One region of the Pseudocitrobacter sp. 2023LY-00077 genome, then DNA from elsewhere that is predicted to be linked to it. Evidence: predicted binding sites of a transcription regulator. Region 1 holds the regulator's gene; the other holds the start of a gene.
What was found. Region 1 encodes ArgR, which controls arginine synthesis, uptake and breakdown. Its sites were predicted from a motif close to ANTGAATAAAAATACANT; they were not measured.
Positions count from the first base shown of each region.

Region 1 (7,486 bases):
GCGGTGAACGAGCCTTGCTCGACCACTTTCGCAAACACCGACATTCGTTTTAGTCGTTCCATTATTCACTCTGGCTTAAAAGTGATTTAGATCACAATATATAGATAACGGCATAACAGTTACGTTAATATACTGTTAGCTGAATAATTAAAGCGCACTCTCACCTGCACGCTAGTCTAAACCAAGGTCAACATGAGTCTGTTTCCTGTCATTGTGATTTTCGGCCTGTCATTCCCGCCGATCTTCTTTGAGTTGCTATTGTCGCTCGCCATCTTCTGGGGAGTGAGGCGACTGCTTATTCCAACCGGTATCTATGACTTTGTCTGGCACCCTGCGCTGTTCAATACTGCATTGTATTGCTGTCTTTTTTATCTGATATCACGTTTGTTCGTTTGAGGTAGATGTGAAAACGCTAATAAGAAAAATCTCCCGTACAGCCATCACACTGATACTGGTTATTCTGGCCTTTGTCGCCATTTTCCGCGCCTGGGTGTACTACACCGAGTCGCCATGGACGCGTGATGCGCGCTTTAGTGCAGACGTGGTCGCCATCGCGCCTGATGTCTCCGGGCTGATTACTCAGGTAAATATCAAGGATAACCAACTGGTTAATAAAGACCAGGTATTGTTCACGATTGACCAGCCACGTTACCAGAAAGCGCTGGAAGAAGCTGAAGCTGATGTGTCGTATTACAAAGCGCTCGCCAGCGAAAAGCGTCGCGAAGCCGGGCGTCGTAACCAGTTAGGCATTCAGGCGATGTCGCGTGAGGAAATCGACCAGGCCAATAACGTCCTGCAAACCGTCGAGCATCAGTTAGCCAAGGCACAGGCAACCCGCGACCTTGCGCGCCTTGACCTTGACCGCACCGTTATTCGCGCGCCTGCCGCCGGTTGGGTCACTAACCTCAACGTCTTTAACGGTGAGTTTATTACCCGTGGCTCCACGGCGGTGGCGCTGGTGAAAAAGAATTCGTTCTACGTGCTGGCCTACCTGGAAGAAACCAAGCTGGAAGGTGTGCGAAAAGGCTATCGTGCGGAAGTCACCCCGCTTGGCAGCAACCGTGTTATCAAAGGCACCGTAGATAGCATCGCGGCGGGCGTGACCAACGCCAGCAGCAGCAATGATGCGAAAGGCATGGCAACCATTGATTCCAACCTTGAATGGGTACGTCTTGCGCAGCGTGTGCCGGTCCGTATTCATCTTGATGAACAGCAGGACAATATCTGGCCTGCCGGGACAACCGCAACGGTAGTGATTACCGGTGAAAAAGACCGGGACGCGCAGAATATGACCTTCTTCCAGAAACTGGCGTTGCGTCTGCGTGAGTTCGGTTAATCGTTATGGGCATTTTTAGCATTGCCAATCAGCACATCCGCTTTGCCATTAAACTGGCGTGCGCGATTGTGCTGGCGCTGTTTGTCGGTTTCCACTTTGAGCTGGAAACGCCGCGCTGGGCGGTACTGACGGCAGCAATCGTCGCGGCAGGCCCGGCATTTGCCGCCGGTGGCGAGCCCTATTCCGGTGCTATCCGCTACCGCGGGATGCTGCGTATCATCGGGACCTTTATCGGGTGTATCGCAGCGTTAACCATCATTATTGTGATGATCCGCGCGCCGCTGTTAATGATTCTGGTGTGCTGTATTTGGGCCGGTTTTTGTACCTGGCTCTCCTCGCTGGTACGCGTAGAAAACTCCTACGCGTGGGGGCTGGCGGGCTACACGGCGCTGATAATCGTTATCACTATTCAGACCGAGCCGCTTCTCACGCCGCAATTTGCGGTCGAACGCTGTAGCGAGATCGTCATTGGTATCGTCTGCGCGATCATGGCCGATCTGCTTTTCTCCCCGCGATCGATCAAAAAAGAGATCGACCTTGAACTGGATACCCTGCTTATCGATCAATATCGCCTGATGCAGCTGTGCATCAAGCATGGTGACAGTGAAGAAGTTGACCGCGCGTGGAGTGGGCTGGTGCGCCGCACCGCAGCCCTGGGTGGGATGCGCAGCAACCTGAGCATGGAGTCTTCCCGCTGGTCGCGCGCTAATCGGCGCTTAAAGGCGCTGAACACGGTCTCCCTGACCATGATCACCCAGGCTTGTGAAACCTACATCATTCAGAACACACGTCCGGAAACGGTTACCGATGACTATCGCGAACTCTTCGCTGAGCCGGTTGAGACCGTGCAGGACGTGCATCGCCAACTTAAACGCATGCGTCGGGTGATGGCCTGGACGGGTGAACACGGCACGCCGGTAACGATTTACGGCTGGGTGGGTACGGCGACGCGCTACCTGCTGCTAAAACGCGGCGTGATTGGCAACGCCAAAATCAGCGCCCGCGAAGAGGAAATTCTTCAGGACGAAGTGGTGGTGAAGGCCGAGTCTGCCGAACGCCACCATGCGATGGTTAACTTCTGGCGTACGACGGTGTCCTGCGTGCTGGGCACGCTCTTCTGGCTGTGGACCGGCTGGACATCCGGCAGTGGGGCGATGGTGATGATTGCGGTGGTCACCTCGCTGGCTATGCGTTTGCCAAACCCTCGAATGGTCGCCGTCGACTTCCTTTACGGCACGCAGCTGGCGCTGCCGCTGGGAACGCTTTTCTTCCTGGTGATCATCCCATCTACCCAGCAAAGCATGCTGTTACTCTGCATCAGCCTTGCGGTGCTGGCATTCTTTATTGGTATCGAGGTGCAGAAACGGCGGCTGGGATCGCTGGGCGCGCTGGCGAGTACCATCAACATTATCGTGCTCGATAACCCGATGAAATTTGAATTTAGCCAGTTTCTCGATAGCGCGTTGGGCCAGCTGGTGGGCTGCTTCCTGGCGCTGATGGTTATCATGCTGATTCGCGATAACTCGCGTGAGCGGACGGGCCGCGTACTGCTGAACCAGTTTGTGTCGGCCGCAGTTTCGGCGATGACCACCAACTCCGCGCGACGTAAAGAGAACCATCTACCGGCGCTCTATCAGCAACTTTTCCTGTTGCTGAATAAATTCCCTGACGATATCGCTAAATTCCGTCTGGCCCTGTCGCTGATTATTGCGCACCAGCGTCTGCGCGATGCGCCAGTGCCGGTGAATCAGGATCTCTCTGAGTTTCACCGCCAGCTCAGACGCACGGCGGACAGCGTGATCTCTGCGGGCAACGATGATAAACGTCGTCGCTACTTCCTGCGTCTATTGGAAGAGTTAGATATCTATCAGGAAAAATTACGTATCTGGGACGCCTCGCCGCAGGTTACCGAACCGGTTAGTCGGCTGGTGGCGATGCTGCATAAGTATCAGAGCGCACTAACGAACAGCTAGCAATCACCCAGGCCCACGCACATTTCTCCCTCCTGTCAAAGCCGACGCCCTCAGCGTCGGTTTTTTTATCGCTATACTTAGAGGCGGATGACAGCGGCGGGAAAATTGAGGGCGAGTGATGGAAGTCTATTCTTTTGATTTTGATGAAATAGAAAACCAGGGTGATTTTTACCGCGAGTTCACGCGCCTCTTTGCACTCAAGAGTGGGTTGGTTCACGATCTCGATTCATTGTGGGATGTGGTGACCGGCAGCCAGCTACCGCTGCCGCTGGAGATAGAGTTCCTGCATCTGGATGAGAAGCAGAAGCGGCGTTACGGTGCGCTGATACTGTTATTTGATGAAGCAGAGGAAGAGCTGGAAGGGATGCTGCGCTTTAACCTTTCGCGGACATAAAAAAGCCCCCGCGTAATGGCGGGGGCAAGTCGTCGGACAAGACGACGAGGGTTTATTTGTACAATTCTGCGGTCGCGTGCCAGGTATTACCGGTACGCGCTTCAATAATGCGGTAGCCGCTTGCGCCTTCTTTTGCTGCTTTTGCTGATAATGCGCTATTCATATCCATCGGTGAACTCCCGACCTGGGATACGGATACGGTGCCCATAGATTGCAGGCTCTGTGCTTGTTCTGCACTAATTTGCTCAGCGGCGCTGGCACCAAAAGAGAGAACAGAAGCCAGACCCAAAGAAGCGATGATCATTGCGTTTTTCATAATTTTTACTCCACCATGTGCGACAGCGGTGAGAGGAGAAAACATGGCTTCCTGGACCGCTGTAGAAAATTTTTTTACCTGAATCTTACCTACTTTATAAGCCAAACTTATTTGTACAGTTCAGCCGTTGCGTGCCAGTGGTCACCGGTACGCGCTTCGATGATGCGGTAAGAAGAAGCACCCTGTTCTTCCGCTTTCTTGTTCAGCATCTCATGCATATCCATCGGAGAAGAACCGACTGCACCTACGGAAACGGTGCCGATAGCCTGGCGATTTTGCGCTTGATCGCTATTAATAGAGTCAGCGGCGAAAGCGCCAAAAGAGATAACGGAAAGGATGCTCAGAGCCGCAACAGTTGTTTTGATTTTCATGATCTACACCTCGTCGAATTATTTGGAGGGTCTTTGTTTTGTGACCCTCATCACGAAATTAAGTATACACTAATCACATCTAAAATTAATACCAGACTAATGGTTTCACTCATAAATCTGTTTTAAAGAATCTATTTTTTATGACCAAATGAAATAAAAAATGGTGTATTAGTGCTATTTCGTGAAGTGAATTCTAAGAAAATCATATGGATGCATGAATTTGATTTTTCGTGCGATTTCGCGCGGAGGTATTCACTGAAACTATGTGTTTAATCCGTTTTTAGCACTTAATGCAAAATGGGGGGCGGAGGAACGTCGGGGAAACGAAGCGGTAAAAAGGAATTATCCTCTGGCCGATGACCAGAGGATGGAGGATTACAGCTCTTGCTCGAACAGAACCAGAATGGCCTCGTAGAGATCTTTCACCGTAAAGCCACGGGCAGGGGTGGTAAAGATGGTGTCGTCACCGGCGATGCTGCCGAGGATACCTTCCGCTTTACCCAGCGAGTCGAGCAGGCGGGCAATCAGCTGCGCGGCACCGGGGCTTGTGTGGATAACCACAACCGCATCGTTGTAGTCGATATCCAGCACCAGATTTTTCAGCGGGCTGGAGGTTGTCGGCACGCCAAGTTCAGCCGGAAGGCAGTAGACCATCTCCATCTTGGCATTGCGGGTACGAACCGCGCCAAACTTGGTCAGCATGCGGGAGACTTTGGATTGATTAATATTCTCGAACCCTTCCTCCTGCAGCGCCTGGACGATCTCTCCCTGAGAGCTAAACTTTTCTTCCTTTAATAGCGCTTTGAACGCTTTCACTAATTCTTCTTGTTTGGTCGAACTTCGCATAAGTCACCCATATATGGTGATGAAATTAACATGATTATGCATATAAATGCATTTTTATGCAAATAATCTGCAAAAAAGGCGGATAATAATCGCGAGAAGGGGCGGATCTTAGCAAAATTTACTATTAATAAACATGCCTATATCACGGCCTGCAAATAAGGTTAAAAGTAAATTAAATGTTATGAAAATGATGTTGTTTTAACCAGATCACTGGTTATAGTTTAAGGGATAGTTGATGTGGATTTGGTTACGTGAAAAAGGCCTTTCCCGGTAAACGAGTGAGCAATTTTGTAGCAAGGCTGCTAAATACCCCTCATTCTGTAAGTAATTAGATTGTAATTATTTACACCGTGAATTAAGGTCGCCGCAACGGAGTATAACAGGCAGTGCCCTGCGTCGGTTTCGCGGTACATGACAGGTCACCCTGAATGACATTAACCATAATAAGGAGTTTCGGATGAAAGTTGCAGTCCTTGGTGCCGCCGGCGGTATCGGTCAGGCGCTTGCCCTACTACTTAAGACCCAACTACCTTCAGGCTCAGAACTCACTCTCTATGATATCGCCCCTGTTACGCCAGGCGTGGCGGTCGATCTCAGTCATATCCCGACCGACGTGAAGATCACAGGCTTCTCAGGTGAAGATGCTTCTCCGGCGCTGGAAGGTGCGGATGTGGTACTGATCTCCGCGGGCGTCGCGCGCAAACCGGGTATGGATCGCTCCGATCTGTTTAACGTCAATGCCGGGATCGTGAAGAGCCTGGTGCAGCAGGTGGCGAAAACCGCCCCAAAAGCCTGTATTGGCATTATTACTAACCCGGTCAACACCACCGTTGCCATCGCGGCAGAAGTGCTGAAAAAAGCGGGCGTTTACGATAAGAACAAACTGTTCGGCGTCACGACGCTGGATATCATCCGCTCAAATACATTTGTGGCGGAGCTGAAAGGTAAAAAAGCGACAGAAGTGGAAGTGCCGGTTATTGGCGGCCACTCTGGCGTGACCATTCTGCCGCTGTTGTCGCAGATCCCTGGCGTTTCCTTTAGCGATCAGGAAGTGGCCGATCTGACCAAACGTATCCAGAATGCGGGTACGGAAGTGGTCGAAGCCAAAGCCGGTGGCGGCTCCGCAACCCTGTCTATGGGGCAGGCGGCTGCGCGTTTAGGTCTTTCTCTGGTTCGCGCCCTGCAGGGTGAGAAAGGCATCGTTGAATGCGCCTATGTTGAAGGCGACGGTCAGTACGCGCGTTTCTTCTCTCAGCCGCTGCTGCTGGGCAAAAACGGTGTGGAAGAGCGTCAGTCTATCGGCAAGCTGAGCGCGTTTGAACAACAGGCGCTGGAAGGTATGCTGGATACGCTGAGAAAAGATATTACGCTCGGCGAAGAGTTTGTGAATAAGTGATGTAAAGCATGAAAAAAAAGGGCCGCGAGGCCCTTTTTTGTGTCCGCTAGTTTGACGCCGGATACTCCTGAATCGTCACCTTCAGCGTTAGTTTCTTATCGTCGCGCATGACTTCAACCGGGATGTCCGACCCCGGACGAATCTCGGCTACCTGGTCCATGGTTTCCAGCGCGGAGAGCGCCGGTTTACCGTTCACCGATGTGATAACGTCATTGACCTGAATGCCTGCCTGCGCGGCCGGGCCACCGGCGGTGACTTCGTTAACCACGATCCCCTGGATCTGATCCATGCCGCCGCCCTGCGCGTGCAGTGGGGCGATCTCGCGCCCGCCGATCCCGATGTAACCACGGATCACCCGACCATCGCGGATCAGCTTATCCATGATCTTAGTTGCCAGCTGGAACGGGATGGCGAAGCTTAAGCCTTCCGGCGTTTCGCCATCGTTACTCTTATCGAAGGAGAGGGTGTTGATACCCATCAGCTCGCCCAGCGAGTTAATCAGTGCGCCGCCAGAGTTGCCGTGGTTGATGGAGGCATCTGTTTGCAGGAAGTTCTGTCGCCCGGTAGGGTTCAGGCCGATACGCCCGGTGGCGCTGATGATGCCCTGCGTAATGGTCTGCCCCAGGTTGTAAGGGTTACCAATCGCCAGCACCACATCGCCAATGTGCGGCACGCGCTTCGGGTTGATGGGGATGACCGGCAGGCCGCCGGTGGCGTTAATTTTCAGCACTGCGAGGTCGGTAAGCGTATCGGAGCCGACCAGCAGCGCTTCAAATACGCGGCCATCCTGCAACGCGACGATGATTTGATCGGCATCGTTAATGACATGCTTGTTGGTCACGATATACCCGCGT
Region 1 is NZ_JBSPEI010000005.1:34,270-41,755, forward strand. Features, by position in the region: gene aaeR (HTH-type transcriptional activator AaeR) at 1-62, opposite strand, end outside; gene aaeX (p-hydroxybenzoic acid efflux pump operon protein AaeX) at 193-396, shown strand; gene aaeA (p-hydroxybenzoic acid efflux pump subunit AaeA) at 404-1,336, shown strand; gene aaeB (p-hydroxybenzoic acid efflux pump subunit AaeB) at 1,342-3,309, shown strand; gene ACWWFX_RS08090 (barstar family protein) at 3,428-3,703, shown strand; gene yhcN (peroxide/acid stress response protein YhcN) at 3,756-4,019, opposite strand; gene yhcN (peroxide/acid stress response protein YhcN) at 4,127-4,390, opposite strand; gene argR (transcriptional regulator ArgR) at 4,766-5,236, opposite strand; gene mdh (malate dehydrogenase) at 5,694-6,632, shown strand; gene degS (outer membrane-stress sensor serine endopeptidase DegS) at 6,679-7,486, opposite strand, start outside.

Region 2 (7,486 bases), on a different contig from region 1:
AATCCGCCGCCAAAAACCAGTCGCTGAAATTTGAAATTAATGGCGAAACGCAACCGGCGATGAACGTCTGCCTGATGCCAGGGCAGGGCGTTGGCGCGGGCGATTATCAGGCCTTTATGGCACGCCAGTGCGCGGCGCAAATTCGCGACTGGCTGACTGGCGGGCAACGGGGCACGGCGCTGTTGTGGCGCGGCGAAAAAGCCCGTCCGGTACAGGCGTCAGATATCACGGTGTTGGTGCGTAATCGCCAGGAAGCATCATTGATTCGCGATGCGCTCAATGCGCTGGCGATCCCTTCGGTTTATCTCTCCAACCGCGATAGCGTGTTTGAAACGCCGGAAGCGCAGGAGTTGCTCTGGGTACTGCAAGCGGCATTAAGCCCTGAGCGTGAAACCACGCTGCGCAGCGCGCTGGCGACGGCGATGTTTGGCCTGAACGCGCAGGATATCGAGCGCCTGAATCAGGATGAAGATGCCTGGGATGCGCTGGTGGAAGAGTTCAGCCAGTACCGCGACATTTGGCAAAAGCGCGGCGTGATGCCGATGCTCCGCGCCCTGATGAGCGCGCGAAACATCGCTGAAAACCTGCTGGCGACCCACGGCGGCGAGCGCCGTTTAACCGACATCCTGCATTTAAGCGAACTGTTACAGGAAGCGGCGACACAGCTTGAAAGTGAGCACGCGCTGGTGCGCTGGCTGAACCAACAAATCGCCGAGCCCAACACCAACGCCTCGAATCAACAGATGCGTCTGGAGAGCGACAAGCACCTGGTGCAAATCGTTACTATCCACAAATCGAAAGGGCTGGAGTATCCGCTGGTCTGGCTGCCGTTTATCGCCCGTTTTCGCAAACAGGATCAGGCGTTTTATCACGATCGCGAATCCTTCTCGGCGGTGCTGGATCTCCAGCAGGGCGAAGAGAGCCTGGAGCTGGCGGAAGCGGAACGGCTGGCGGAAGATTTACGCCTGCTCTATGTGGCGCTAACCCGCGCCGTCTGGCACTGCAGCCTGGGCATGGCGCCGCTGACTTCGCGTCGTAGCGACAAAGCGACCGAAACCGATATCCACCACAGTGCGCCGGGCCGCCTGCTGCAAAAAGGCGAGCAGCTTGACGCCGCCGGGCTGGAAGCCGCACTGCGCGCGCTGTGTGATGAACATATTGCGCTGACGATTGCCAGCGAACCCGACGATACCCGCTGGCAGGCGTTACAGCCAGAGGTGCCTGAACTGACGGCGCGCCAGGTGATGCGGCGCATGGTCGATGACTGGCGCGTTACCAGTTATTCCGGCCTGCAACAGCGCGGCCATAGCATGGCGCAGGATCTGCTACCACGTCTGGATATCGATGCCGCAGGCGTAGGGGAGGCGATGGAAGAGGAGGCGCTCACGCCGCATCACTTCCCGCGCGGCGCATCGCCTGGCACCTTCCTGCACAGCCTGTTTGAAGATCTCGATTTTACGCAGCCGGTTGATGCCGAATGGATGCGTGAAAAACTGCTGCTTAACGGTTTTGAAGAGCACTGGGAGCCGGTGCTGACGCGCTGGATTTCTCAGGTGCTGGCCACGCCGCTTACGCCGGAAGGCGTGGCGCTAAATCAACTGGATGCACGGCAAAAACAGGTGGAGATGGAGTTCTATCTTCCTATCGAAAAGCCGCTCGACCCGGTGGCGCTGGATACCGTGGTACGCCGCTACGACTCGCTTTCGGCGGGCTGTCCGCCCCTTGATTTCCGTCAGGTGCGAGGGATGCTGAAGGGCTTTATCGACCTGGTCTTCCGCCACAACGGGCGCTACTACCTGCTTGACTATAAATCGAACTGGCTGGGCGCGAACAGCGACGCCTACACCCAGCAGGCGATGGCGCAGGCGATGCAGTCGCACCGCTACGATTTGCAGTATCAGCTCTATACGCTGGCGCTGCACCGCTATTTGCGGCACCGCCTGGCCGATTATGACTACGAGCAACACTTTGGCGGCGTGATTTATCTGTTCCTGCGCGGTGTGGATGGCGAACCGGGTCAACAGGGGATTTTTAGCACCCGCCCCCAATTCGAACTGGTTGATGCAATGGACGCCCTGTTTGCCGGGCAGACGCTGGAGATGGCATCGTGAGCCTGGAAAATTTACTGATTGAAGCCGCAGAGTTAAAACTGCTGCGCCCGCTGGATGTGCAGTTCGCGCTGAGTATCGCCCGCAATGAACATCCTGCCGTGATGCTGGCGGCGGCAATTTTGAGCCGCGACGCCGGAGAGGGACACGTTTGCCTGCCGCTCAGCCATTTGCAGCATGCGCCGACGCTGAATGGTCGGGCAAAAGTCTTGTGGACGCAACTACTGGACGCGGTCGAAATACCCGACGACTGGGCGGCCTTGTTACTGGCCTCGCAGGCGGTGAGCCAGGGCGAGCGCCCGACGCCGCTGATCCTCTGCGGGGACCGTCTGTATCTGAACCGCATGTGGGGTAATGAACGAAGCGTCGCGCGTTTCTTCCGCGATGCGCAACTTGCAGAGCCTATTGATGAATCGCTGATTACCGAGACGCTCGCCGATCTTTTCCCGCCCTCCGACACCATCGACTGGCAAAAAGTCGCTGCCGCCGTCGCGCTCACCCGACGTATTTCGGTGATCTCAGGTGGGCCTGGCACCGGGAAAACCACCACCGTAGCAAAACTGCTGGCGGCGCTGGTGCGCATTGCGGGCGAGAATAAATGCCGTATTCGCCTGGCCGCGCCGACCGGGAAAGCCGCGGCGCGACTTACTGAATCGCTGGGCGCTGCGCTGCGCAAATTGCCGCTGAGCGAAAGTCAGAAAGCGATGCTGCCAACCGATGCCAGTACGCTGCATCGTCTGTTAGGCGCGCAGCCTGGCAGCCAGCGCATGCGTTATCACGCGGGAAACCCGCTGCATCTGGATGTGCTGGTGGTGGATGAAGCGTCAATGATTGACCTGCCGATGATGGCGCGCTTGATTGACGCGCTGCCGCGTCACGGGAGGGTGATTTTCCTTGGCGACCGCGACCAACTGGCCTCGGTGGAAGCCGGCGCGGTGCTGGGCGATATCTGTGCGTGGGTTAATAGCGGCTATACGTCGGAGCGCGCTCTTCAACTGAGCCGCCTGACAGGCACGACGGTGCCGGAAGGGGAAGGCGAGACGGCTCGCGCATTGCGTGACAGCCTTTGCCTGCTGCGTACCAGCTACCGCTTCGGCAGTGATTCCGGAATTGGGCAACTGGCGCGCGCGGTGAATCAGGGCGATCGTGCTGGCGTGCGTGACGTCTTTGCGCGAGGCTTCGCGGATATTGAACTGAAATCCCTGCGTACCAGCGACGAGTATGAAACGATGCTCGACGATGCGCGCGCGGGCTATGGGCGCTATCTGCAATGCCTGCGCCAGCAGGCCGACCCGGCTGAAATTTTGCAGGCTTTTGGTGAGTATCAGCTCCTGTGCGCTCTGCGCGAAGGGCCGTGGGGAGTCAGCGGGTTGAATCAGCAGCTCGAACTGTCGCTGGTGCGCCATCGCATGATTGCGCCGCAGCGGCATTCTCGCTGGTATGAAGGGCGTCCGGTGATGATCGCCCGAAACGACAGTGCGCTGGGGCTGTTTAACGGTGACATTGGCGTGGCGCTCGATCGCGGACAGGGGTTACGCGTCTGGTTCCCGATGCCGGACGGAACCATTAAATCGGTGCAGCCGAGTCGTTTGCCCGAGCACGATACGGCCTGGGCGATGACGGTGCATAAATCGCAGGGCTCTGAATTTGACCATGCCGCGCTGGTTTTGCCGACGCAGCCCGTGCCGGTTGTGACGCGGGAACTGGTGTATACGGCGATTACGCGTGCGAAATCACGCTTGTCGATGTACGCCGATACGGCGTTGTTAGGGCAGGCGATTGTCGCCAGAACCGAGCGACGCAGCGGGCTGGCGGCGATTTTCGCCGAGGATTAATGGGGTTGTCGGATGCCCTGTAGGCCGGATAAGCGTTAGCGCCATCCGGCGTAAAACGTCACCCCAAATCCGCCATCAGCACTTTTGAGCGTCGCTGGTAGTTATACATCTGCTTTTTGCTCTCCGGCAGCAGCTCAACATCCACCGGCTGGAACCCACGTTCCTGGAACCAGTGAATGCTGCGGGTGGTCAGCACAAACAGCTTGCTCAGCCCCATCTGCTTTGCCTGCGTAGAGATGCGCTGCAACAGTACCTCCCCGCGTGATGAGCTTTGATAATCCGGATGTACCGCCACGCAGGCCATCTCGCCGATTTTCTCTTCCGGGAAAGGATAGAGCGCCGCACAGGCGATGGTGGTGTTATCGCGCTGAATAATGGTGAATTTGTCGATCTCCATCTCCAGCTGTTCGCGGGAGCGGCGCACCAGGATACCCTGCTGTTCAAGCGGATGGATGAGATCGAGGATGCCGCCAATATCGTTGATGGTGGCGCGGCGGATCTGCTCGGCGCTTTCCATCACAATCTGGGTCCCGATACCGTCGCGGGAGAAAAGCTCCTGCAACAGCGCGCCATCTTCCTGATAGCTGATCAAGTGGCTGCGGCGCACGCCGCTGCGGCATGCTTTGACCGCACCGCGCAGAAAACGCACGGTGCCAGATAAGTAATCGCCTTCCTGCTCAAGCTCCTCAACGCGGGCTTGTGCTTCGTTGGGGAACAGCTCTGGCACGATGTTACCCTCACGGTCAAAAACCCCTTGAGAAGAGCAGAAGCCGATCATCTTTTCCGCTTTCAGTTTGATAGCCAGCTGCGTGGCAATCTCTTCAGAGGTCAGGTTGAAGCTTTCGCCGGTGACGGAAACGGCGACCGGCCCCATCAGGACGATTGCGCCGCTGTCGAGCTGACGATGAATCGCTTCTTCATCGATACGACGAATGCGCCCGCTGTGACAGTAATCGACGCCATCATCGACGCCCAGCGGCTGGGCAATGATAAAATTGCCGCTGACGACGTTAATATGCGCACCCTGCAACGGCGTATTGTTGAGGCTCATGGATAAACGCGCGGTGATATCGAGCTGTAGCAACCCGGCTGCCTGTTTAACCAGTTCCAGGCTTTTCGCATCGGTCACGCGAATTTGCTTGTGGTAGAGCGGCTCATGATGATGCGCTTCAAGATTGGCATCGATTTGCGGGCGCGCGCCATAGACCAGCACCAGGCGAATCCCCAGACTATGCAGCAGACCAATGTCATTGACAATACTGGAGAAATTGTCATGTTCGATGGCTTCTCCGCCCAGCATGATGACAAACGTTTTTCCCCGATGGGCATTGATATAGGGAACTGAATGACGAAACCCTTCGACCAGTTCGGTTTTACGTTCCTTCACCACGGCATGACCTCTCAGTGCATTTTTATTCGCAATAAGTGTATTTTTATTCTGTTTTGGCCGTGAGTGCAAGCGCGAATTTTCCGCGAAAGGGTAAAATGAATTCCGAAAAAGGGCTTAGCAAAAGAATGTTTACCCTTTTATAGATGACAGTTTATGCGCCTTTGGTTAAAGTTTTTGGTCAAACTTATTATGCGTAATACCAAAGTAAGCATTATTGGCTCGGGAGAAGCATGTCGGGAAGTCAGTCATTTAGCCGCCGCCGCTTGTTAAAAGGGGCGGGCGCCATGTGGTTATTAAGCGTCAGTCAGGTAGGTATGGCTGCCACAAGCCAGGTGGTGGCCGTGCGCGTCTGGCCTGCGTCCAGCTATACGCGTGTGACGGTTGAGTCAAATCGGGAGCTGAAATACCGACAGTTTGCGCTGAGCAATCCGGAACGCCTGGTCGTCGACCTTGAGGGCGTGAACCTGAACTCGGTGTTGAAAGGCATGACGGCGCAAATCCGCGCTGACGATCCCTTTATTAAATCTGCGCGCGTCGGGCAGTTTGATCCGCAAACCGTGCGGATGGTGTTCGAACTCAAGCAGAACGTCACGCCGCAGCTGTTTGCGCTGGCGCCGGTTGCCGGGTTTAAAGAGCGTCTGGTCATGGACCTGTACCCGGCGAATGCGCAGGATGTTCAGGATCCGCTGCTGGCGTTGCTGGAAGATTACAACCGTGGCGATCTCGATAAACAGGTGCCGCCTGCGCAGAGTGGGCCGCAGCCTGGTAAGGCCGGGCGCGATCGTCCTATCGTTATCATGCTCGATCCGGGGCACGGTGGGGAAGACTCCGGCGCGGTGGGTAAATATAAAACGCGTGAAAAAGATGTGGTGCTGCAAATTGCCCGACGCCTGCGGTCGCTTATCGAGAAAGAAGGCAACATGAAGGTCTACATGACGCGAAATGAAGATATCTTTATTCCGCTGAAGGTGCGTGTGGCGAAAGCCCAGAAGCAGCGCGCAGATCTGTTTGTCTCTATTCACGCCGATGCTTTCACCAGCCGTCAGCCGAGCGGGTCATCGGTTTTTGCGCTCTCAACCAAAGGCGCAACCAGTACCGCCGCGAAATTCCTCGCACAAACCCAGAACGCCGCCGACTTAATCGGTGGGGTGAGTAAAAGCGGCGATCGCTACGTCGACCACACCATGTTTGATATGGTGCAGTCGCTGACCATCGCCGATAGCCTGAAATTCGGCAAAGCGGTGCTTAAACACATGGGTAAGGTGAATAAGCTGCATAAGAATCAGGTTGAGCAGGCGGGCTTTGCGGTACTGAAAGCGCCGGATATTCCGTCTATCCTCGTCGAAACAGCGTTTATCAGTAACGTCGAAGAGGAGCGTAAGCTCAAGACGGCAACCTTCCAGCAGGAAGTCGCCGAGTCTATCCTGGCGGGGATAAAAGCCTATTTTGCCGATGGCGCGACGCTGGCGAGGCGATAAGGCACAGGAGGAGGGCGCTGCGGCGCTCTTTTTTATGGCTGGGCTAAATGACAGGCAAAAAAAAACACCCAAATGGGTGCTTGATTTTGTTGGTTGCGGGGGCCGGATTTGAACCGACGACCTTCGGGTTATGAGCCCGACGAGCTACCAGGCTGCTCCACCCCGCGTCCGTCTGTTACTCTTCCATCGAGTAACCTTTTCTCTTTTGTACAATGTGTTGGTTGCGGGGGCCAGATTTGAACTGACGACCTTCGGGTTATGAGCCCGACGAGCTACCAGGCTGCTCCACCCCGCGTCCGTCTGTTACTCTCTTTCAAGTAACTCTTTTCACATTGTAATTGGTTGCGGGGGCCAGATTTGAACTGACGACCTTCGGGTTATGAGCCCGACGAGCTACCAGGCTGCTCCACCCCGCGTCCGTGGATGCGCACTATACTCTGCTCGCTTTCTGATGCAACTATTTTTTGATTTAAATGGTTATTTTTTCCGAAAACGCGTTAAAAAGCGTCAGCTTGGTTTGTTTTTTGTACGAAATTGCGCTCAGGGGACGTTATCACGTTTCAATAGGCCTGGCGGTTTGTTATCTTCTTCGGGCATTCACGAATTACGTAGAAGACGAGATACCATGAAAGGACGTTGGGCAAAGTATGTGGTGACGGGCGCAATGCTGGCGAT
Region 2 is NZ_JBSPEI010000002.1:190,015-197,500, reverse strand. Features, by position in the region: gene recB (exodeoxyribonuclease V subunit beta) at 1-2,111, shown strand, start outside; gene recD (exodeoxyribonuclease V subunit alpha) at 2,108-3,943, shown strand; gene argA (amino-acid N-acetyltransferase) at 4,002-5,333, opposite strand; gene amiC (N-acetylmuramoyl-L-alanine amidase AmiC) at 5,564-6,811, shown strand; tRNA gene ACWWFX_RS03325 (tRNA-Met) at 6,902-6,978, opposite strand; tRNA gene ACWWFX_RS03320 (tRNA-Met) at 7,030-7,106, opposite strand; tRNA gene ACWWFX_RS03315 (tRNA-Met) at 7,151-7,227, opposite strand; gene mltA (murein transglycosylase A) at 7,437-7,486, shown strand, end outside.
Region 2: argA (amino-acid N-acetyltransferase) is a predicted target of ArgR. The motif match lies at 5,368-5,385, and genes of this name have one in related genera.